One region of the Aggregatibacter aphrophilus ATCC 33389 genome, then DNA from elsewhere that is predicted to be linked to it. Evidence: riboswitches for the same ligand, from Rfam matches in the RefSeq annotation. Region 1 holds a riboswitch; each other region holds the start of a gene.
The links. A riboswitch is a leader RNA that binds a small molecule or an ion and turns the genes downstream of it on or off. The one in region 1 is predicted to bind thiamine pyrophosphate.
Positions count from the first base shown of each region.

Region 1 (7,683 bases):
GAATTTGGCGAAAACCAATAAATTAAATGAACATTATCGACATAAATAAAACGCAAAAATAAATCATGACTGACTCCATCAACTACGAAGGCATCGAACAAATGCCACTACGCCACTTCACCGAAAGGGCGTATCTCAACTATTCCATGTACGTCATCATGGATCGCGCCTTGCCGTTTATCGGTGATGGTTTGAAGCCGGTACAGCGACGCATTATTTATGCCATGTCCGAGCTTGGGCTGAATGCGGCGGCAAAATATAAAAAATCTGCCCGTACTGTGGGGGATGTGTTGGGTAAATTCCACCCGCACGGTGATAGCGCTTGCTATGAAGCCATGGTGTTAATGGCGCAACCCTTCTCTTACCGTTACCCATTGGTTGACGGCCAAGGCAACTGGGGCGCGGTGGACGATCCTAAATCTTTCGCAGCAATGCGTTATACGGAATCCCGTTTATCTAAACTTTCAGAAGTTCTATTGGCTGAACTCGGTCAAGGTACCGTAGATTATCAACCGAACTTTGATGGCACCTTAGAAGAACCGCAATATTTACCGGCACGTTTACCACATATTTTACTCAACGGCACAACAGGGATCGCGGTGGGGATGGCAACGGATATTCCTCCGCATAATATAAATGAAATCGCCGATGCTGCAGTGATGTTGCTGGATAATCCGAAAACTACCTTGGATGACTTATTAACCGTAGTACAAGGCCCAGATTTCCCGACAGAGGCGGAAATCATTTCGCCGAAAGAAGAAATTCGCAAAATATATCAACAAGGTCGCGGCTCTATCAAAATGCGCGCAGCATGGAAAAAGGAAGACGGGGAAATCATTATCAGCGCCCTGCCGCACCAAGCCTCGCCATCCAAAGTGATTGCACAAATTGCCGAGCAAATGACCGCGAAAAAACTGCCGATGGTAGAAGATATTCGTGATGAAGCAGATCATGAAAATCCGGTGCGCATTGTGATCGTGCCGCGTTCGAATCGCGTAGATACCGATGCCATGATGGCGCATTTATTTGCCACCACCGATTTGGAAAAAAGCTACCGTGTAAACATGAACATGATTGGTTTGGATTACAAACCGGCAGTGAAAAATTTGTTGGAAATCCTCACCGAGTGGCTGACTTTCCGTCGCACCACCGTGACCCGGCGCTTGCAATATCGGTTAGACAAAGTGCTTGCCCGCCTGCATATCTTGCAAGGTTTGATGATTGCCTTTTTGAATATTGATGAAGTCATCGAAATCATCCGTCACGAAGATGAGCCAAAAGCCGAATTAATGGCACGTTTCAACTTAAGCGATGCACAAGCGGAAGCCATTTTGAACTTGCGTTTGCGTCATTTGGCGAAACTAGAAGAACATCAGTTGCAAGCGGAACAAGCGGAGTTAGAAAAAGAGCGGTCATCTTTGGAAGAGATTTTAGGCTCCGAACGCCGTTTAAATACGCTGTTGAAAAAAGAAATTCAACAAGATGCCAAAACGTACGCCAGCCCACGCCGTTCGCCGTTAGTTGAACGAGCGGAAGCCAAAGCCATTGCAGAAAATAAAATGCTGCCGACAGAACCGGTGACGGTGATTTTATCAGAAATGGGTTGGGTGCGTTGCGCGAAAGGGCATGACATTGATCCGCAAGGCTTAAGCTACAAAGCCGGCGACAAATATTTGGCGCATGCCTACGGTAAAAGCAATCAACCGGCGGTGTTTATCGACAGCACGGGGCGCAGTTACGCACTGGATCCGCTAAGTCTGCCGTCTGCCCGCTCACAAGGTGAGCCGCTCACCGGAAAACTTACCCTGCCGGCAGGCGCAACCATTGATCAGCTGCTTATTGAAAATGAAGATCAACCGTTGCTCATGGCATCCGACGCCGGCTATGGCTTTATTTGTAAATTCGCCGATTTAGTCGCTCGTAACAAAGCCGGTAAGGCGCTCATTTCCTTACTGGAAAATGCCAAAGTGTTACCGCCATTAACACTGAAAAATCCGACCGCACTTTTGGTGGCACTTACCTCCGCCGGCAGAATGCTGATTTTCCCGGTGCAAGATTTACCGGAACTCTCTAAAGGCAAAGGCAACAAAATCGTCACCATTCCATCCGCTAATGCCAAAGCGCGTTCCGAATTACTGGTGCGGTTATTGTTGATTGAGGAAAATTCCAGCCTGGTCTTCCATTCCGGTAAACGTAAAGTGACCTTGAAGCCGGAAGATTTACAGAAATTCCGTGCCGAACGGGGTCGCAAAGGGACGCAGTTACCGCGAGGCTTACACAGCAACGTAGAAATTGAAGTGGTGACACCACAGGAATAAAATTCAATACACAAAGGGCGCTCATGACGCCCTTTTCTATCTCAAAGTTCGGTCGATTTTTGCGATGTTTTCACACAGAGAGCGAATGCTACACAAGATTATTTAGATGAAGACTTATGCGTAGCGGATATTTATTCGTCATTTAAGTTAATGTAACTCATTGATACATTATATATCTTAAAATAAATATAGAAGAATTAATTCAGAGTTTTCTCTGCTTACAAAAAATCCTGCCCTAACATACGTTAAAGCAGGATTTTTCTTTTGGATTAGGATTAATTAACCGCGGCAGCTTTGGCAAGCAGCTTGGAACATCCAGATCAATTTTTCTTGTTCTTTGATGTAATCACTCATTTGTGAAGCGGTGCCTTCGTCATCTGCATCCGCAGCAAAAGCAAGAATTTCACGTTGTTGTGTCAACAAGACTTTGAAACCTTCTAAAGTACCTCTTAAACAGGCCGCCGCACTGCTCACTGCAATTTCTTCTTTAATACGGGAATGGCTTAAATATTGGCTGAACGCATTGTTTGGTGTGTAGCCCAAGGTCAAAATACGCTCTGCAACTTCATCCACTTTTTCCACAAGATCAGTATAAATTTCTTCAAATTTTGCGTGTAATTCAAAGAAGTTCACGTCTTTAATATTCCAGTGATAACCACGTACATTGGTATAAAACACTTGGTAAGTAGCTAATAATTCATTTAATTTTGCAGCTAAGACTTCAGATTTTGCGGTATCTAAACCAATCATTGTTTTTGACATAATGTGTTCTCCTATACTTTGTTAATTTATAAAAAGATGAACGATATAAACCCCAAATCGTTCGTTTTTGTTGGCGTAAGTATAGAAAAAAGCACATAATAGCGCTAATTGTTACACCGAATAGAATTGATAGATAATAAAAATTGAATAATAAAAAACAATTTCCGAAACCTATCAAAAAGGAACATAAATGACAGAAGTAAGTAAACCAACGGTTTCCAACCCCAAAAATACACGTAAAAAAGCGTTAAGTATTTTCTTTTTTATCCTCATCCTTATCACCGTTCTCACCGGATTATATTGGTTCTTTTTTATTAAAAATTATCAAACCACCGAAGACGCTTATGTGAGTGGTAACCAAGTGATGATTTCTTCGCAAATTGCCGGAAACGTGCGACAAATTAATGCAGAAAACATGGATTTTGTGCATGCGGGAGATGTGTTACTTGAATTGGATGACACGGATTATCAACTGAGTTTCAACCAAGCACAAAATACCTTGGCAAGTGCAGTACGCCAAATTTCGCAACTCGGCTACACCGTGAAACAACTGGAAGCAACTGTTCAAGCCAACCAAACGGCGTTGACCAAAGCACAAGGCGATTTAGCGCGCCGTGAACAGTTAGGGAAAAGCGGAGCGATTGATAAAGAATCGCTACAACACGCCAGAGAAGCAGTAATGACAGCGGAAGCCAACTTAAAAGCGGTTAAGAACCAGCTTGCTGCCAATAAATCCTTATTAATGAATGTGCCGCTAAAAGAGCAGCCGGAAATTCAAAAAGCCATCAGTTCGGTCAAACAGGCGTGGCTCAATTTGCAACGTACCAAAATCACCAGCCCGGTCGATGGCTATGTAGCACGCCGAAGCACACAAGTGGGACAAAAAGTTGCCGTGGGTAGCGCGCTGATGGCAATTATTTCCAACGAACAAATGTGGGTTGATGCCAATTTCAAAGAAACACAATTAAAAGATATGCGAATCGGACAGCCGGTGAAATTATCCTTTGATTTATACGGTCATGATGTGAAATTTGATGGCAAAGTAGAAGGTATCGAAATGGGAACCGGCAGCGCATTTTCTTTGCTCCCTGCCCAAAATGCCACCGGTAACTGGATCAAAGTGGTGCAACGTGTGCCTGTACGTATCAGCTTAGATGCACAACAAATCGCTAACTACCCGTTGCGTATGGGCTTATCTACCTTGGTTGAAGTGAATATTTCAGATACCCGTGGTGAAATGTTATCGCAACAAAAACGTACTGCGCCGCTCTATTCCACCAATACGTTGAATTATGATCAAAGTGCGGTGGAAAATCTCATCGAAAAAATTATTCGCGATAACACAAACTAAGGCTTGCCCATCATGCAAAAACCTATTGAAGGTGCTGCCCTTGGCATCATTACGTTAGCGCTGTCTCTTGCCACGTTCATGCAAGTATTGGATTCCACCATTGCAAACGTGGCGATCCCCACGATTTCGGGCGATCTCGGCGCATCGTTCAGCCAAGGCACTTGGGTGATTACCTCTTTCGGCGTCGCCAATGCGATTTCTATTCCGATTACCGGCTGGCTTGCCAAACGTTTTGGGGAAGTAAAATTATTCCTCATTTCCACCGCACTTTTTGTTTTAGCCTCTTGGTTATGCGGCATTTCCCATAGCTTGGAAATGTTGATTCTGTGCCGTATTTTCCAAGGATTAGCGGCAGGCCCGATTATTCCGCTGTCTCAGAGTTTGCTACTCAATAACTATCCTCCCGAAAAACGGGGTATGGCATTGGCATTTTGGTCAATGACCGTAGTAGTTGCACCGATTTTCGGTCCCATTCTCGGCGGTTGGATCAGTGATAATTTACATTGGGGGTGGATCTTCTTTATTAACGTACCGATTGGGCTTGTCATTATCGGTGCCAGCTGGAAAATTTTAATGCCGAGAGAAAGTAAAATTCAGCACCAGCCTATAGATACGATGGGGTTAATCTTGTTGGTATTAGGTGTGGGCTGCCTGCAATTAATGCTGGATCAAGGACGTGAGCAGGATTGGTTCAACTCCACTGAAATCATTATTCTTGCCGTCATTTCTGCCGTTACCTTAAGCGCACTTGTCATTTGGGAACTCACGGACGACAACCCGGTAGTAGATATTTCCCTATTCAAGCAACGCAATTTCACTGTAGGCTGTTTATCCACCAGCTTGGCATTTTTAATTTACCTCGGCTCCGTCGTATTAATTCCCTTGTTGTTGCAACAGGTTTTTGGCTACACCGCCACTTGGGCCGGCTTAGCATCAGCGCCCGTAGGACTGTTCCCGATTTTGTTATCCCCTCTTATCGGTAAGTTTGGACATAAAATCGATATGCGTATTTTGGTGACCATCAGCTTTGTAGTCTATGCCATTACCTTTTATTGGCGCGCCGTTACCTTTGAACCGGGCATGAGCTTTGCCGATGTGGCACTGCCGCAAATGGTACAAGGGTTAGCTGTTGCCTGTTTCTTCATGCCGCTCACCACCATTACGCTGTCTGATTTACCGGCGCACAAAATGGCCTCAGCTTCCAGTTTGTTTAACTTTTTGCGAACCCTCGCCGGTTCTATCGGCACTTCCCTTACTACATTCTTGTGGTATAACCGTGAAGCCGTTCACCACTCACAGCTGACTGAAGCCATTACCCCGTATAACCCGAACGCACAACAGTATTACCAAATGATGGAGCGTTTTGGCATGGGCGAAGAACAAACCTCTTCTCTGCTTGCTCGTAACATTACATCGCAAGGTTTTATCATCGGCGCCAACGAGATTTTTTGGTTATCCGCCGTGCTGTTTTTGGTGTTATTTATTTTGGTCTGGTTTGCCAAACCGCCTTTTGGAAACCGACACTAAAGTGCGGTCCAAAAAAGAAATATTTTTCACTTTTATTTACAAATCAATAACAAACGCCTATAGTAATGCGCGTTAGTCGGGGTGCTCCGTTAGCTTAAATAACAGAGCTGAGAAATACCCGTGAACCTGATACAGTTAGCACTGACGTAGGAAACTAATGCACTTCACTCTGCTTCCATGGCTTATTTCAGCCAATTTTCCCGTTTAGTTGTTAGCTGGTTTTGTTTTTCAATCTCACCAAGGATTAACTCAATGACCAAGCTTTCTAAAAATTATTCTCCCCTAAAAACATCCTTAAAAACGACCGCACTTTGCTTACTTCCAATGCTGTTTTATACACACAACGCCCAAGCGGAAGGCAAACTGACCATTTATTGCAGCGTACAAAATGTGACCTGTGAAAAAGTCACGAAACGCTTTGCCGAAAAATACAACGTGGATGCTCAATTTGTACGAAACAGCACCGGCACCGTGCTCGGTAAAATCAAAGCAGAAAAAGAAAATCCACAAGCCGATGTATGGTTTGGCGGCACATTTGAACCGCACTTACAAGCCGCCGACCAAGGTTTGCTCGCGACCTATCGTTCTCCGTTACAAAAAAATATCATGCCGCAATTTAAGAAATTAATGGATGAACGAGGTGATTACACGTCGATCATTTATTTAATGGAAGTCGCCATTGGCGTGAATACGGAAAAATTAAAACAGCTCAATATTCCGGAACCAAAATGCTTTGCCGATTTGCTCAAACCGGAATTCAAAAATCAAATTCAGTATGCCGATCCCCGCGTATCCGGCACGGGCTATTCTTTTCTGACGACATTAGTGCAGCTTTGGGGCGAAGAAAAAGCGTTTGATTACTTGAAAAAACTCAATGCGAACGTGGCACAATATTCGAAAAGCGGCTTAGCTACCGGCAATTTAGCTACCGGTGAAGTGGGCGTTGATATTGCCTTTATGCACGGCTATGTGCGTGAAAAAGACAAAGGCGCACCAGTAAAAGGCATTTTGCCTTGTGAAGGCGTGGGCTACACGTTAGGGTCGGTAAGCATTATCAAAGGCGCACGTAATCTAGAAAATGCCAAACACTTCGTGGACTTCGTTCTCGACACCGAAGCGCAAGAAATCCCATGGCGTGAGTCCGACTCTTACCAAATCCCTGCCAACATCCATGCGAAAGCGTCCCCAAAAGCCAGCGATCCAAGCAAACTAAAATTATTGGATATTGACTTCATCCGCTTTGGCGCCGACGCGGAAAGCAAACGCTTAATTGAGCGTTGGGTTGAAACAGTAAAAGGAGAAAAATAGTTGGGAGAAAAGTGCGGTGGAAATTTTAATCGTTTACAGTTTATATCACACAGAATATAAAGCATAAATTATGCTTTACAAGATATAAAACAAATTTTATACTCCATAGCGTATAAAATAATTTCTATACGCTATAGCGTATGAGGAGTCACCATGGTTATCACCACCGCAAAAATGCTTTCTCATGTAATTCGTGAATTTCGCTATCAAGGCGATCTGTCACAAACTGATGTTGCTAAACTCGCCGGAACGACCCAAGCCAGAATTTCAGCGTTTGAGAATGAGCCGGAGCGTACTAAGTTAGAAACGCTATTTAAAATTCTGGCAGGATTAGAACTAGAGCTTATTGTACAACCTCGCAAAAAATCATCTGATACTAATCTATCAATCAAAGAGCCAACAGCAACATACGATGAC
Region 1 is NZ_LR134327.1:2,039,742-2,047,424, forward strand. It holds gene parC (DNA topoisomerase IV subunit A) at 66-2,318, shown strand; gene EL144_RS09790 (Dps family protein) at 2,598-3,080, opposite strand; gene EL144_RS09795 (EmrA/EmrK family multidrug efflux transporter periplasmic adaptor subunit) at 3,271-4,431, shown strand; gene EL144_RS09800 (DHA2 family efflux MFS transporter permease subunit) at 4,441-5,958, shown strand; TPP riboswitch at 6,026-6,128, shown strand; gene EL144_RS09805 (ABC transporter substrate-binding protein) at 6,211-7,266, shown strand; gene EL144_RS09810 (helix-turn-helix domain-containing protein) at 7,420-7,683, shown strand, end outside.

Region 2 (7,683 bases), 580 kb from region 1:
AATGCGTTAGTTAAGTACATAATGAATCCTTTTTAATCAAAAGATGGGTAGAATATAGCCAAGAAAATTTTGCGATGCAAGGGCTTTTTTGTAGAAATTTTCTTCGGCATCAAAATTTATCCCTTATTTCTTCGCGCTTTTACCTACCAACATGGTTAAGAACATCACCCCTAACGCCGGAATTAACCATGCCAAGCCATTATCATATAACGGGAAGTTGCTAAGGAATTGTTTCATGCCGTCAGACAATAATCCCACGTTATTTAAGCTATCGCACAAGCTAAAACACACGGTGACCGCAATCGTGGCGTTATAGGTTAATTTCACACGTGGCAATTTAGCACGAACGAATTGCAACACCACCAACATAATCGCCACCGGATAGATCAATAACAATGCCGGAATGGTCACTTGCAATAATTTGGTTAAGCCATTTTCGGAAATAATGGTGGTCATGATGGTAAATAGCACCACCCAAAAGGCATAAGGCAAGCGGTGGGAAAATTTAGCGAAGTAGTATGCACAAGCACTGGTCACGCCGACTAAAGTGGTTAAACTGGCCAAGAAGATGATGCCGGACATGATCCAAGAACCTTCTTTACCAAATAACACGTTTACATAACGAGAGAAAATTTGACCACCGTTACTTGCGCCTTGCGCTACTTGGTCGCTAGTTGCCCCAAGATAGAAGAGGGAGAAGTAAAGTGCGGCTAATAAAACCACTGAAATGCAACCGGCAGAAACGGTGTAATGCATGATTTTTTGCGGTTCAGTGACGTTTTTCGCACTTAACGCTCGGGCAACAATACCACCGAAAGCAATCGCCGCCAAAACGTCCATCGTTTGATAACCGCTGATTAAGCCGGTGGTCAACGCAGAACTATCTGCATAGCTTTTCGTTGGCGCGGCAATTTCTGACAAAGGGGAAATAAATACTGTGACGGTTACTACGACCAATAACACCAACAACGCTGGGGTCATAAATTTACCAACGCTGGAAATAATGGTATTTGGTTTAAGCATAAATAGCATGGCGATAATGTTAAAGACCACAGCAAAAATCAGGTGAGTTGCTGGTGTATCTGCTACAAGATCTAACGGCACTAATGCCATTTCGTATGCCACGTTGGTGATTCGTGGCATAGCGAAAGTGGAACCAATCACCAAATACAACATAACCAAAAAAGTCACTTCTGCCCATTTTGGTAAATAGCGGGTAAGTTCTTCGCCACGTCCTAAAATTGACACCACAACCAAGGTGATAAATGGCATTAATACGCCTGTTAAAATAAATCCTAAGGCGGCGGTTGCCCAATGCTGCCCTGCCGTGTAGCCTTCCATTGGCGGAAAAATGATATTCCCTGCGCCTAAAAATAGGGCGAAAATCATCATACCTAAAACAATAATATCTTTGCGTGAAAACATAATAAATTTCTCTTGTGATAAAAAGCCGGGGCATTCTACTATAAAAACCCTTCAATTCGTAATGAAACAGTACAAAATGCACAAAAACGTTGCTTTATTCGACCGCACTTTAGCTGCAATTCACCTGAGCGGTGATTGAGTTAATTCCGCCTTTGTTGTAAACTACGCTCCCGTCTTGATAGATTTATCTTTATCCTAAATTTTCCATCCATCACAATAGCAACAATGTAGGTTTCTTATGGCTACCAATTATATTTTCGTCACAGGCGGTGTGGTTTCTTCGCTTGGTAAAGGCATTGCAGCAGCATCACTTGCCGCAATCCTAGAAGCGCGCGGTTTGAATGTCACAATCATGAAACTCGACCCTTACATCAACGTCGATCCGGGCACCATGAGCCCGACCCAGCATGGTGAAGTTTTCGTAACCCAAGACGGCGCAGAAACTGACTTGGACTTAGGTCACTACGAACGTTTCATTCGTACCAAAATGACCAAACGCAACAATTTCACTACAGGCAAAATCTATTCTGAAGTACTACGCAAAGAGCGTCGCGGCGACTACTTGGGCGCCACTATTCAAGTGATCCCCCACATTACTAACGAAATTAAAGCGCGCGTGATTGATGGTGCTGCGGGACATGATATCGCCATCGTGGAAGTGGGCGGCACCGTGGGCGATATCGAATCACTACCGTTCTTGGAAGCTTTGCGTCAGCTTGCCGTGCAAGTGGGACGTGAACGTACCATTTTCATGCATTTAACGCTCGTTCCATACATTCCGACCGCAGGCGAAGTCAAAACTAAACCGACGCAACATTCCGTAAAAGAATTACTCTCCATCGGGATTCAGCCGGATGTGCTCATTTGCCGTTCCGATCGTATGGTGCCACCGAACGAACGCGCCAAAATCGCTTTATTCTGTAATGTACCGGAACGCGCGGTCATTTCTCTGAAAGACGTGTCTTCCATTTACCAAATCCCGGCGCTATTGAAATCTCAAGGCTTGGATGATTTTATTTGTGATCGTTTCCACTTAACCTGCCCGGAAGCGGATTTATCCGAATGGGAACAAGTGTTATACCAACAAGCCAACCCAACAGGCGAAGTCACCATCGGCATGGTGGGCAAATACACCGAATTGCCGGATGCGTATAAATCCGTGAACGAAGCCTTAAAACACGCAGGCTTCAAAAATCGTTTAACCGTGAATATTAAATACATCGACTCACAAGATGTAGAAACCAAAGGCGTAGAGATCTTAAAAGGCTTAGACGGTATTTTAGTGCCGGGCGGCTTTGGCTATCGTGGCGTAGAAGGCAAAATCCTCACCGCCAAATATGCGCGTGAAAACAATATTCCGTATTTAGGCATTTGCTTAGGTATGCAAGTGGCGTTAATCGAATTTGCCCGTCATGTCGCCGGCATGAGCCACGCAAACTCTTCCGAATTCGACCGCACTTGTGAACAACCGGTGGTAGGTTTAATTACTGAATGGCAAGACGCCGACGGCAACACTGAAGTTCGCAGTGACAAATCCGACTTGGGCGGCACCATGCGTCTTGGCGCACAAAAATGCCATTTAGCAGAAGGTAGCCTGGCACGCCAATTGTACGGCGCCGAAACTATCGAAGAGCGTCACCGTCACCGTTATGAAGTAAACAACGTATTGCTTCCGCAAATCGAAAAAGCAGGTCTGAAAGTGACCGGTTTATCCGCCGATAAAAAATTGGTGGAAATCATCGAAGTACCAAACCATCCTTGGTTTATCGCTTGCCAATTCCATCCGGAATTTACGTCTACGCCACGTGACGGCCACCCATTATTTGACGGCTTTGTGAAAGTGGCAAAAGACAATCAGAAAAAATCCGACTAACAAATTTCTGAAAAATTGAAATGAAAGTGCGGTCAAAAAAACACTTGGATTTTTGACCGCGCTTTTTGTTTTCTCACTGTGACCTGTCTCACAAAAAACCAGTTTTCTCCTTGTCCTTTCTTCCCCCGTTGATTATAGTAAAGTCCGCTTGTCGGAGTGCCGGAAGGCTGAGATCGCAACATTGCGGGATCCGTGAACCTGTTGGGGTAATCCCTGCGTAGGAAACAAGTTTTCCTTTTCTTATTGCGCTGTGAGCAAGCAATTTTTCATTCATTTTACATTCCATTAATTTCATTCATTGGAACTTGCTATGCCAACATCAGTGTCTAACTTAGCCGAAATTGTTCCACCCAATGCCCCTTTTGCGCCCACCGAATTTAAGTTGGGGTTGTATGTTATTGTGGACAGTTACGAATGGATTGAACGGCTCATTCATGCCAGCGTAAAAACCTTGCAAATTCGCATTAAAGATCGCTCGCCGGAACAAGCAGAAGAGGAAATCGCCCGTTGCATTGCCTTAGCCAAACAACATCAAGTGCGGTTATTTGTGGATGATTTTTGGCAGTTGGCAATTAAATATCAGGCTTACGGCGTACATTTGGGACAGGAGGATTTGCTCACGGCGGATTTAAATGCAATTCAACAAGCCGGACTGCGCCTTGGCGTTTCAACGCACAATAGAGAAGAAATTGAGTTGGTGTTGCCCTTGCGTCCCTCTTATATCGCGCTTGGGCATATTTTCCCCACGCAATCTAAAATCATGCCTTCCGCGCCACAGGGCATTGCCAATTTAGCCGCGCAAGTAAAAGATTTAGGCGATATACCGACTGTAGCCATTGGCGGCATTACAGCCTCGCATTTTGCCGATGTTCTCGCGACGGGCGTAAGCAGTATTGCGGTGATTAGTGCGGTCACTCAAGCCGAGGATTGGCAAAGTGCGGTCAAAAATTTACTTAACTATTTCGATGCTTCCTAAAGGCATCGATTTTATCGGGAACCATTTAAATCCATTAAAAAATCTCACCGCACTTCACCCGGTAAAATAGTGAGAAAAATCAAAGGATATGCAATTTTACAAGACAAAATCGCAAAATAGCTTTATCATATCGAGCATTTACAGTCTAACCCGTTTTGATTAACTTAATGAGGAAAATAAAATGGCAAAAATCGTTAAAGTCATTGGTCGCGAAATTATCGACTCACGCGGTAACCCAACTGTGGAAGCCGAAGTTCATTTAGAAGGCGGTTTCGTTGGCCTTGCAGCCGCGCCATCAGGTGCTTCTACCGGTTCCCGTGAAGCCTTAGAATTACGCGACGGCGACAAATCCCGTTTCTTAGGTAAAGGCGTATTAAAAGCTGTTGCAGCGGTAAATGGTCCGATTGCTGAAGCAATTCTTGGCAAAGATGCTTCTAACCAAGCTGAAATCGACCAAATCATGATCGATTTAGACGGCACCGACAACAAATCTAATTTCGGTGCAAACGCGATTCTTGCCGTTTCTCTTGCTAACGCCAAAGCAGCAGCGGCATCTAAAGGTCTTCCGCTTTACGCTTACATCGCAGAATTAAATGGCACCCCAGGCGTTTACTCTATGCCATTACCAATGATGAACATCATCAACGGTGGTGAACACGCAGACAACAACGTTGATATCCAAGAATTCATGATCCAACCGGTTGGTGCGAAAACATTACGTGAAGCACTTCGTATCGGTGCTGAAGTATTCCACAACCTTGCGAAAGTATTAAAATATAAAGGCATGAGCACTGCTGTAGGTGACGAAGGTGGTTTCGCACCAAACTTAGCTTCTAACGCTGACGCTTTAGCCTGTATCAAAGAAGCTGTTGAAAAAGCAGGTTATGTATTAGGTAAAGACGTGACTTTAGCAATGGACTGCGCATCTTCTGAGTTCTACAACAAAGAAACCGGTAAATACGAAATGAAAGGCGAAGGCCGTTCATTCACTTCTCAAGAGTTCACTCACTATTTAGAAGAATTAACTAAACAATACCCAATCGTATCTATCGAAGACGGTCAAGACGAATCTGACTGGGAAGGTTTTGCATACCAAACTAAAGTGTTAGGCGACCGCGTTCAATTAGTGGGCGACGACTTATTCGTAACTAACACTAAAATCTTAAAAGAAGGTATCGAAAAAGGTATCGCAAACTCCATCTTAATCAAATTCAACCAAATCGGTTCTTTAACTGAAACTTTAGCTGCCATCAAAATGGCGAAAGATGCAGGTTACACCGCGGTGATCTCTCACCGTTCAGGTGAAACTGAAGATGCAACCATCGCAGATTTAGCGGTTGGTACAGCAGCAGGTCAAATCAAAACTGGTTCTATGAGCCGTTCTGACCGTATTGCGAAATACAACCAATTAATCCGTATCGAAGAAGCATTAGAGCGCTCCGGCACACCGGCTCCGTTCCCAGGCTTAAAAGCGGTTAAAGGTCAAGCTTAATTAATAACCATCGCAGTTATTAAAACTCGCTAAAAAACACCGCACTTTTTGTTGAAAAATAAAAGTGCGGTGATTTTTTTATGTGTTTTTTTAAAGCAATTTATTCACTGTATTGCTCAAACCAACTTTCCAATATTAAACAAGCGGAAATACCGTCCACTTTGCTTTTATTTAAGGCACGATAACCGCCACGACTGAAAATTTCACTGCGTGCTTCTGTGGTCGTGAGGCGCTCATCCTGTAACTCCACCGGCAAGTTAAAGCGCCCATGTAGGCGATTGGCGAATTTTTTGGCGCGTAAGGTCAGCTCTTGTTCGGAGCCATCCATATTCAGTGGCAAACCGACGACAATTCGAGCCGGTTGCCATTCTTTAATGGTTTTGCCAATGGCGTCCCAATTAGGAATGCCATCTTGCGCTTTAAACGCCGGCAAAGACTGCGCCGTACCGGTGATGCTTTGACCAACCGCACAGCCAATGCTTTTTGTGCCGAAATCAAACGCCAAAACGGTAATGCCCATTAACAATGCCCAACTTGACCAACAAAGTTATGTCCATCAATGCCAAGCAACTGATTGGCTGCGAACCAACGCTGATCGTATGGCAAATCAAACAGAATTTGCTCCGTCGCCGGCACAACCAACCAAGAATCGTGAACAATCTCTTGCTCTAACTGATTCGGCTCCCAACTGGCACAACCTAAGGTAACCAAATATTTCTCCGGTTCGCCCATGGTACCGAAGGTATCTACCACGTCGGCAGAGGTTGTCAAAACGAGATTGTCATTGACTTTATAACTATGATCAAAGGTATTTGGGGTGTTGGTGTGCAAAATAAAACCGCGATCGATATTCACCGGCCCACCGGCAAGCACCAGTTTGTCGTTATAAGTGCGGTCGGTTACCATCATAAAATTCATTTTGGCGCCTAGCTCCGCAATGCTCAAATCCGTTGGTTGGTTAATGACCAATCCCATAGACCCTTTTTCGTTATGCTCACAAATATAAATGACCGTCCGATAAAAATAACTGTCATCTAAATTTGGCATGGCAATTAATAGATGATCTTGTAAATCCATCATAATTCTTACCCCAAATCACCAAAACAGACTTGTAATGCGGTTATTGCCGCCATTGCTACCGTTTCAGTGCGTAATACGCGTTTTCCTAATAAGACTTCCACAAACCCTTGTTGCTCGGTTTGTGCGATTTCTTGTGGCGATAAACCACCTTCAGAACCAATTAATAAGCGCACGCCGGCGGCCGGAATGGCCGGTAACGTACGAATGGAATGAGTTGCCCTCGGATGTAAATTCAATTTTAGTGTGTCATCCTGCTCGGCACACCATTGTTGTAACTTCATTAACGGGCGAATTTCCGGAATTTTATTGCGCCCACATTGCTCACAGGCGGCAATCGCGATTTTTTGCCATTGTTGGATTTTTTTCTCCATGCGATCGCTATCTAACTTCACACCACAGCGTTCCGACCACAGCGGTGTAATTACATTCACGCCTAATTCGACGGATTTTTGAATGGTAAATTCCATTCGCTCGCCACGAGAAATAACTTGGCCAAGATGAATTGACAACGGGCTTTCTCTATCGTCAAACTGTTGGCTTAAAATCTCGACATCAACGGATTTTTTACCTACCTGAGTAATAACAGCTTGGTATATATGGTTAGTACCGTCAAAAAGTTCAAGGTGTTCGCCGGGCAGCATACGTAAAACACGTCCCACATGGTTGGCACCGTCTTCGGACAAGGTGCAAAAAGTGAGATGATTCAACGCAGTGGGATGATAAATTCTAGGTACTCGCATAATAGAACATTAACTAAAAATCATAGTCCTATCATAACAGAAAAGAAGAGGGCAAAGAGAGAAATGAGAAATTAATATTCCCATTTGGCCGGATCAA
Region 2 is NZ_LR134327.1:280,682-288,364, forward strand. It holds gene brnQ (branched-chain amino acid transport system II carrier protein) at 124-1,467, opposite strand; gene pyrG (glutamine hydrolyzing CTP synthase) at 1,664-3,298, shown strand; TPP riboswitch at 3,441-3,539, shown strand; gene thiE (thiamine phosphate synthase) at 3,609-4,274, shown strand; gene eno (phosphopyruvate hydratase) at 4,456-5,766, shown strand; gene ruvX (Holliday junction resolvase RuvX) at 5,867-6,286, opposite strand; gene EL144_RS01500 (YqgE/AlgH family protein) at 6,286-6,843, opposite strand; gene rsmE (16S rRNA (uracil(1498)-N(3))-methyltransferase) at 6,852-7,586, opposite strand; gene metJ (met regulon transcriptional regulator MetJ) at 7,658-7,683, opposite strand, start outside.
Region 2: another riboswitch for thiamine pyrophosphate. It lies ahead of thiE (thiamine phosphate synthase); the one in region 1 lies ahead of EL144_RS09805 (ABC transporter substrate-binding protein).

Region 3 (7,683 bases), 810 kb from region 1:
TTTTTGCGTTGGCAAAGTTGGTCGATTAAATCCAACATTTCGCTCCGCAAAGCCGGATCGAGCGCGGAGAACGGCTCGTCCAACAATAAAATCGGCTTATCGCGCAACAAACAACGGGCCAAGGCGACACGCTGTTTTTGTCCGCCGGAAAGGCTGTTTGGTTGACGGTTCAAAAAATCCGTTAAACCCACAGCGGCGGCTACTTGTTCAAGCTGTTGTTGCTCAAGTGCGGTCAATTTTAACGATATTTTTAAGCCTAACGCCAAATTTTTCCAAACGGTTAAGTGCGGAAACACATTGTTCTCTTGAAACAAAATAGACACAGGGCGTCCATAAGGCGCGCTTTGCGTATGATTTTCACCGTTGAGCCAAACTTCGCCACGGGTCGGCAAAACAAAGCCGGCAATCAAATTAAGCAAGGTACTTTTGCCTGCACCACTTGGCCCGATAATGGCAATACGCTCCCCTGCCGCCACGTGCAAATCAAACGTCATGGGCATGATGTTATCGGCTAAAAATACCTTATCTAAACGAATCATACTGTTCCTTTTGTTGTTCGTCTTTTTGTTGCTCAAGCAAGGCAAATATTATGCCGCACAATAACAGCAAAATGCCTGCGGTAACTGCCGCTTCTGCGTTGCGATAGCTACCTAATTGTTGATACAACAAATGTGGCAACGAGGTAAAATCTTGATTACCGAATAACGCAATGGCGGTGAAATCCCCTAACGATAGCGCGAATGCCAAGGCAAGTGCGTATTTTATCGGCGTGCGCAGATCGTGCCATTCAATTAAACGAAATCGCTGCCAGCCTACAATGCCAAGGGAATTACACAGGCGTTCGTAATATTGCATATTATTGTTAAACGGCACACTTAAAATTCGTAACACAAAGGGCATCGCACTTAACGCGTTACAAACCACCACAATGGCAAATAAATAAGCGTTGTTAAAGTCAATTTCACGCAACAATAAAAACAACCCCATAGCGAGAACTAAAATGGGAATCGCCAAAATCACCATGCCTGCATTAATAATAAAGTGCGCGGTTTTCACATAATACAACCATTGCAAACGACGGGATAACAACAATAACGCCACCGCCATAAGCAATGCCAACAAGGCGGAAGCCGGCGCGATAGTTAAGGAATAGGCTAAAGCCTTCCAAAGTTGCGGGTTTTGCCATGCAGCGAGCCATTTTTCCGATGTTAGCGCGCCGATAATAATATTCAATAACGGCGACAACATAAATAACACAAATAGGGCAAGCAAAAAAATGTGGAAAATTTTCACCGCACTTTGCGGCCGGGTAAACCAACGATAGCCACTGCTCAAACTGGTTTGCGTTGTACGGCTAAACCAACTGCTCACACTAAACAGTAACAGACAAAAAATAAATTGTAACAACGCAAACAACGCCGCCTTCGGCAAATCAAACTCAAACAAAATCGCCTGATAAATGGCAGTTTCCAGCGTGGTATATTGCGGCCCGCCACCGAGTGTTAACACGACAGTGAAACTGGTGAAACATAACATGAAAATCAGGCTGAACGAAGGCAGAATTTGTTGGCGTAAATAATACCATTCCACTAAACGCACAAAGCGCCATCCACGTATATTTAGTTGTGCCGCCAGTTGGTGTTGTTGGTAAGGAATCGCTTCCAAACTTTGCAGAAAGAGTTTGGTCGCAAGCGGAATGTTAAAAAAGACATGAGCAATTAAAATGCCCGACAAGCCGTAAATGCTCCCCGCCCAAGTGCGGTCAAAAAAATGCAAGATTTGCGCAATCCAACCCGACGCGCCATACACGCCGATTAACCCGAAAATGGCGACCAACACCGGCAATACAAAGGTGAGCGACATGATTTTCAGCAAAAAATTTTTGCCGATAAAATCCATATAATAAAACGCACGCGCCAACAGCATACCGAAAAACAAAGACAACAATGCCGAAAGCAAGGCCTGCCCTAAACTAAAGGCAATAACATGGTGCAAATAAGCATCATGAAAAATCAGTCGCCAGTCATAGCTGCCTTCCGCCAACACAGCACGCAACGCACCCGTATAAAACAGCGTGATAAATAAAATAACAAACATTCCGCCCAGATAATGACGTGGGCGGAATTGTGAGTTGGAAAACAACGCAAACATTAATGGATTACTTTGTTAAGGTGGTTTGCCATTGGCTGATCCATCTTTTTAACGCGTCCGATGTTGCCGCCGAAGTGTCCAAAAAGGTTTCTTGTAGTTTTTGCGCTTTTAAGGCATCAAAGTGCGGTTCCACCGCTTCTTGAATCACCGGGAACATCACATTGGCGCTGACAATGTGTTTTTGTGCTTCAGGTGTGATCAAATACGCCATAAATTGATCGGCACATTGGTTCTTATGCTCCACCACCCGTGCCGCCAATTCTACTTGCATCACATTGCCTTCGACAAACTGTGTGGCTGCGTAATTTTCTTTATTTTCAAATAATTGGTGATATAACGGCGATGTGCTGTAGCTTAACACCACATCCGCCTCACCTTTCAAAAAGGCACCATAAGTGTCAGACCAGCCTTTACCTACCGTCACCGTGTGTTTGGCCAATTGTTGCCACGCCTGCGCCACTTGTTCTGCCGGGTAAACGGTATTCATCCACACCAACAAACCACGACCGACACTGCTGGTGCGTGGGTCTTGATAGATGACACGCAAATCTTCACGTTCGACCAATTCTTTTAAACTTTTCGGCGGATTCTTGACTTTATCTTTGTCATACACAAACGCATAAGTACCAAAATCATAAGGCAGGAAGGTGTTGTCTTGCCATTGGGTCGGCAAACTGAGTTTGCTTAAATCCACGTGATTGATATCAAACAGTTTGCTTTTTTTGGCCTCTTCCAACACAAAATTATCCAAACCTAACACAATGTCTGCCTTGGTTTTATGCCCTTCCAAACGCACTCGATTAAACAGCGTACCGCCACTTTCAAAAGGCATATAATTCACTTTGCACAGCGGGTATTTTTGCTCAAATCCCTGTTTTATTTTCGGCCCGGCGCCCCAGTCGGAAGTGAAGGAATCGTAGGTATAAATATTCACGTTTTGCGCCTGTTGGCCGGCTAAAACGGCAGTGGAAAATGAAAGTGCGGTGAAAAATAAAATTGTTTTTTTCATAACAAGTCCTTAGTGAGATTAAATTGACGTTAAATTAAACCTTATTCTTGATATGTCCAATGATTGATCGGCCCATGTCCGTGGCCAATATTTAACGGGTGGCTAATGACGGCACCGATATACGCCTTGGCGGTTTGCACGGCGGATCGAATATCCGCCCCTTTGGCTAATTCTGCAGTGAGGCAGGCGGAAAACGTGCAACCTGTGCCGTGAGTGTGTGGCGTCGGATAGCGTGGCGATTGCAAAACAAAATGTTCGTTAGGGGTAAAAATCCAATCGCAACACTCCGCGCTTTGCGAATTGCCGCTATGTCCACCTTTAATTACCACCGTTTTTACGCCCTGCGCCTGCAACATTTGCGCGGCTCGTTGGGCGCTTTGCTCATCCACAATGTCTATGCCGGTTAATGCCATCGCTTCCGGTAAATTCGGAGTAATCACCTCCGCCTGCGGCAATAAAAATTTAACCAAAGAATCCACCGCACTTTGTTGCAGCAACGGCGCACCGCCTTTGGCAATCATCACAGGATCCAACACCAACGGTCTAAAATCATATTGCGTTAATGCCTCAGCGACACACTCGATTATTTCTGCCGTGCCTAACATACCGATTTTAAAGGCGCTAATCGTGAAATCATCGGCGATAGCTTTCAGCTGGCTTTGAATGGTTTGCAGGGGAATGGGGTGAATATCAAACACGCCCAACGTGTTTTGCGCAGTAATTGCCGTAATCACCGATGTGCCGAACACGCCACGCATTTGAAAAGTTTTTAGATCAGCTTGAATGCCGGCGCCACCACCGCTGTCCGAGCCGGCAATGGTTAAAGCTTGAACGATGTTACTCATAATATCCTCCGCGATTTAACGAAGAGGAAACACATAAACCATATTGCATAATTGTTCCTTTATTTAAGGAAAAGAGTGAATTGGCAATAATGACGAATGAAGATGAGAGAAAAGAAAGGAAATTTGATTCTCCGATTAGTTTCCTACGTCAGTATTAACTGTATCAGGTTCACGGGTATTATCTCAGCACGAAGCACCCCGACTAATAACGGCTTTCAGTCTATCGATTTTGGCTATGCGTGACAAGAGGACAACGGAATTTTCATGGAAAAATGTAATTGAAGAGAATGAGTTAAAAAAAGTGCGGTCAGAAACACATTTATTTCTGACCGCACTTTTTATTGATTGGTGTAGATAAGTCTGATTACTTACCGACTTGGCTACCGATTAAGCCGCCTAATGCCGCACCACCTAGGGTTGCGCCGGTTGAGCCACCGATTACATTACCGGCCACACCACCAACCGCAGCACCAATCGCAGTATTTTTCTGCGTTCTGCTTAAATTGTGGCAACCGGTTAACGCGACAGCTAAGGTAACAATACCGAGAATTTGAACAATCTTTTTCATTTTAAAACCTCATTAGTTGCTTAAATGATATGAGTAATGTTCTTGTTTATACTCAGCACGTTAGACTGAGCTTTTGCTAAAAAGTTTTACTTTTTACGCAATGACACCTCGCCGGCATTAAAGTACCGAACGCCATCTTGCGTCATTAAACACAAATGGCCACTGCTATTGATACCTTGGTCAATGCCGGAAATCATGCTCTTTTCAGTAATCACATTCACTTCCGTACCGAAATACGCATCATGTTCCAACCATTGTTGTTGTATTTCCGCGTCAATACCGTGCTGCTCAAAATGAGACAAATAACGATAAATGGTTTTCACCATTTGGATAATGATCTGTTCACGATCGATATCGGGAAAAAACTCACTTAATTCCGCCCACGGCTGGTCGATATGCTTTTCCTGCCCAAGTGAAACATTCATGCCAATGCCTATGACCAAATTTAATTTGCCGTTTGGACGATTGATAATTTCCACCAAAATGCCCGCCAGTTTTCGATCATTGACCAAAATATCATTCGGCCATTTCACTTGAAAGCCGTACATATCCAATTCCACCAACGACTGCACGATAGCGAGCCCAGTCACCGAACTCAAGCCATCTAAAGGTTTACTTGGATCTAACTGCCAATAAAAGCTCAAAATAATCTGCCCGGCAAAAGGGGAAATCCATTGCCTTCCGCGACGTCCACGCCCTGCACTTTGGTATTCCGCCAAGCAAAGATCACCTTTTTGCAGCGTTTCAATATTATCCAATAAATACTGATTGGTTGAGGAAATCACTGGCTTTAACGTGACATGATAAGGCTGCAAGGCTTGAGCTAAGCGCTGTTCATTAAGTAGCGGTAACTCAGGAACCAAATAAAGATGATCGCCTTCCAGCTCAAAACATAACCCTTGCTGTTCCAATTGCGCGACCTCGTTTAACAATTCCGCTTTGTTACAGCCTAAAAGTGCGGTCAAATTTTCCAATGAATTTTCTACGCCACCGATAAGAAGTTCGATTAATTTTGCCATGTGTATTCCTATAACTTGGGTTGGCTAATGTATTTTATCGGCGGTTATCATACGCTAAAAATCCCGTCTTTTTACAATTTTTTCTTTCCAAAAGCAGGGCAAATCTGTATAATCCGCCCGCAATATTTTTTCATCATTAATCATAAGAGAGATATTGCAATGGCATTACGCATCCTAAAAGAAGCACTCACGTTTGACGACGTTCTTCTCGTTCCCGCTCACTCTACCGTGTTACCTAACACAGCGAACCTTTCAACCCAATTAACCTCTACCATTCGCTTAAGCATTCCTATGTTATCTGCAGCAATGGACACCGTAACCGAAGCGAAATTAGCCATTTCTCTCGCGCAAGAAGGCGGCATTGGTTTCATTCATAAAAATATGACGATTGAACGCCAAGTAAATCGCGTCCGCAAAGTGAAAAAATTTGAAAGCGGTGTGGTTTCCGATCCAATCACCGTACCGCCGAATTTAACTATCAGCGAACTTAAAGCCATTGCACAGAAAAATGGTTTTGCAGGTTACCCTGTGGTAGATGCCGACAAAAATTTAGTAGGTATTATCACTGGCCGTGACACGCGTTTTGTATCCGATACGACTAAAACCGTAGCTGATTTAATGACCCCGAAAGATCGCTTAGTAACTGTAAAAGAAGATGCCCAACGGGAAGAAATTTTCCAATTAATGCACGAACACCGCGTAGAGAAAGTGTTAGTTGTGGACGATAATTTCAAATTGAAAGGCATGATCACCTTAAAAGACTATCAAAAAGCCGAACAAAAACCGAACGCTTGTAAGGATGAATTTGGCCGTTTACGCGTTGGCGCAGCAGTTGGCGCGGGTGCCGGTAATGAAGAACGCATTGATGCCTTAGTGAAGGCTGGTGTGGATGTGTTGCTTATCGACTCCTCTCACGGCCATTCTGAAGGCGTGTTACAACGTGTACGCGAAACCCGCGCGAAATACCCGAATCTACCGATTATCGCAGGCAACGTTGCCACTGCTGAAGGCGCCATTGCCCTAGCTGACGCTGGCGCTAGTGCTGTGAAAGTGGGGATTGGCCCGGGTTCCATTTGCACCACCCGTATCGTCACCGGCGTGGGTGTGCCACAAATTACTGCGATTTCCGATGCGGCGGAAGCTTTAAAAGATCGCGGTATTCCGGTGATTGCCGATGGCGGTATTCGTTATTCCGGCGACATCGCCAAAGCCATTGCGGCCGGCGCAAGTTGCGTAATGGTAGGCTCAATGTTCGCAGGAACAGAAGAAGCGCCGGGCGAAATCGAGTTATATCAAGGCCGAGCCTTCAAATCTTATCGTGGTATGGGTTCACTTGGTGCTATGGCAAAAGGATCCAGCGATCGTTATTTCCAATCAGATAACGCCGCGGATAAATTAGTACCGGAAGGCATTGAAGGGCGCATTCCTTATAAAGGCTTGCTCAAAGAAATCATCCATCAACAAATGGGCGGTTTACGTTCCTGTATGGGCTTAACCGGCTGTGCCACTATCGACGAATTACGCACCAAAGCCCAATTCGTAAGTATCAGCGGTGCCGGCGTTAAAGAAAGCCATGTACATGATGTCACCATCACCAAAGAAGCGCCAAATTATCGCATGAGCTAATTCTGCATATAAAAAGTGCGGTCGGTTTTAAAAACGTTTTTTAAATCGACCGTACTTTTTTATTCCTCAAATAAACGCTTCAATTCTTTCTCGTAACAATAAATATTCACCAGATTGGTTGGTGATTGCGATTCCAGATATTCATTGGCTCGCTTCACATAATCCGCATGATGTTTGTCGTGATTATCGATCACATCCAACAGCACCCGTGCGCCTTCAAACGCATCAAATTGGTCGTAATAATAACCGACGCCTTTCGGCAATAATTTAGAATTGTGGATGAACGGATAACCGCCATAAAGCGCATCATTGTAGGCATAATTCAGCCCATTCTCCCATTGATGGCTGACCACAATATCCGTGTAACGGGCAAGAAAATCCGGCATTTGATAGCGCCCTTCTACGGTCATCACGTTATCTTTCACCAATTCTGTGCGGCCGATAAAATTAAAGAAAGTCGGATTG
Region 3 is NZ_LR134327.1:513,917-521,599, forward strand. It holds gene thiQ (thiamine ABC transporter ATP-binding protein) at 1-539, opposite strand, end outside; gene thiP (thiamine/thiamine pyrophosphate ABC transporter permease ThiP) at 523-2,151, opposite strand; gene thiB (thiamine ABC transporter substrate binding subunit) at 2,159-3,160, opposite strand; gene thiD (bifunctional hydroxymethylpyrimidine kinase/phosphomethylpyrimidine kinase) at 3,202-4,005, opposite strand; TPP riboswitch at 4,129-4,216, opposite strand; gene EL144_RS02710 (glycine zipper 2TM domain-containing protein) at 4,370-4,573, opposite strand; gene birA (bifunctional biotin--[acetyl-CoA-carboxylase] ligase/biotin operon repressor BirA) at 4,660-5,592, opposite strand; gene guaB (IMP dehydrogenase) at 5,752-7,218, shown strand; gene EL144_RS02725 (DUF2827 family protein) at 7,278-7,683, opposite strand, start outside.
Region 3: another riboswitch for thiamine pyrophosphate. It lies ahead of thiD (bifunctional hydroxymethylpyrimidine kinase/phosphomethylpyrimidine kinase); the one in region 1 lies ahead of EL144_RS09805 (ABC transporter substrate-binding protein).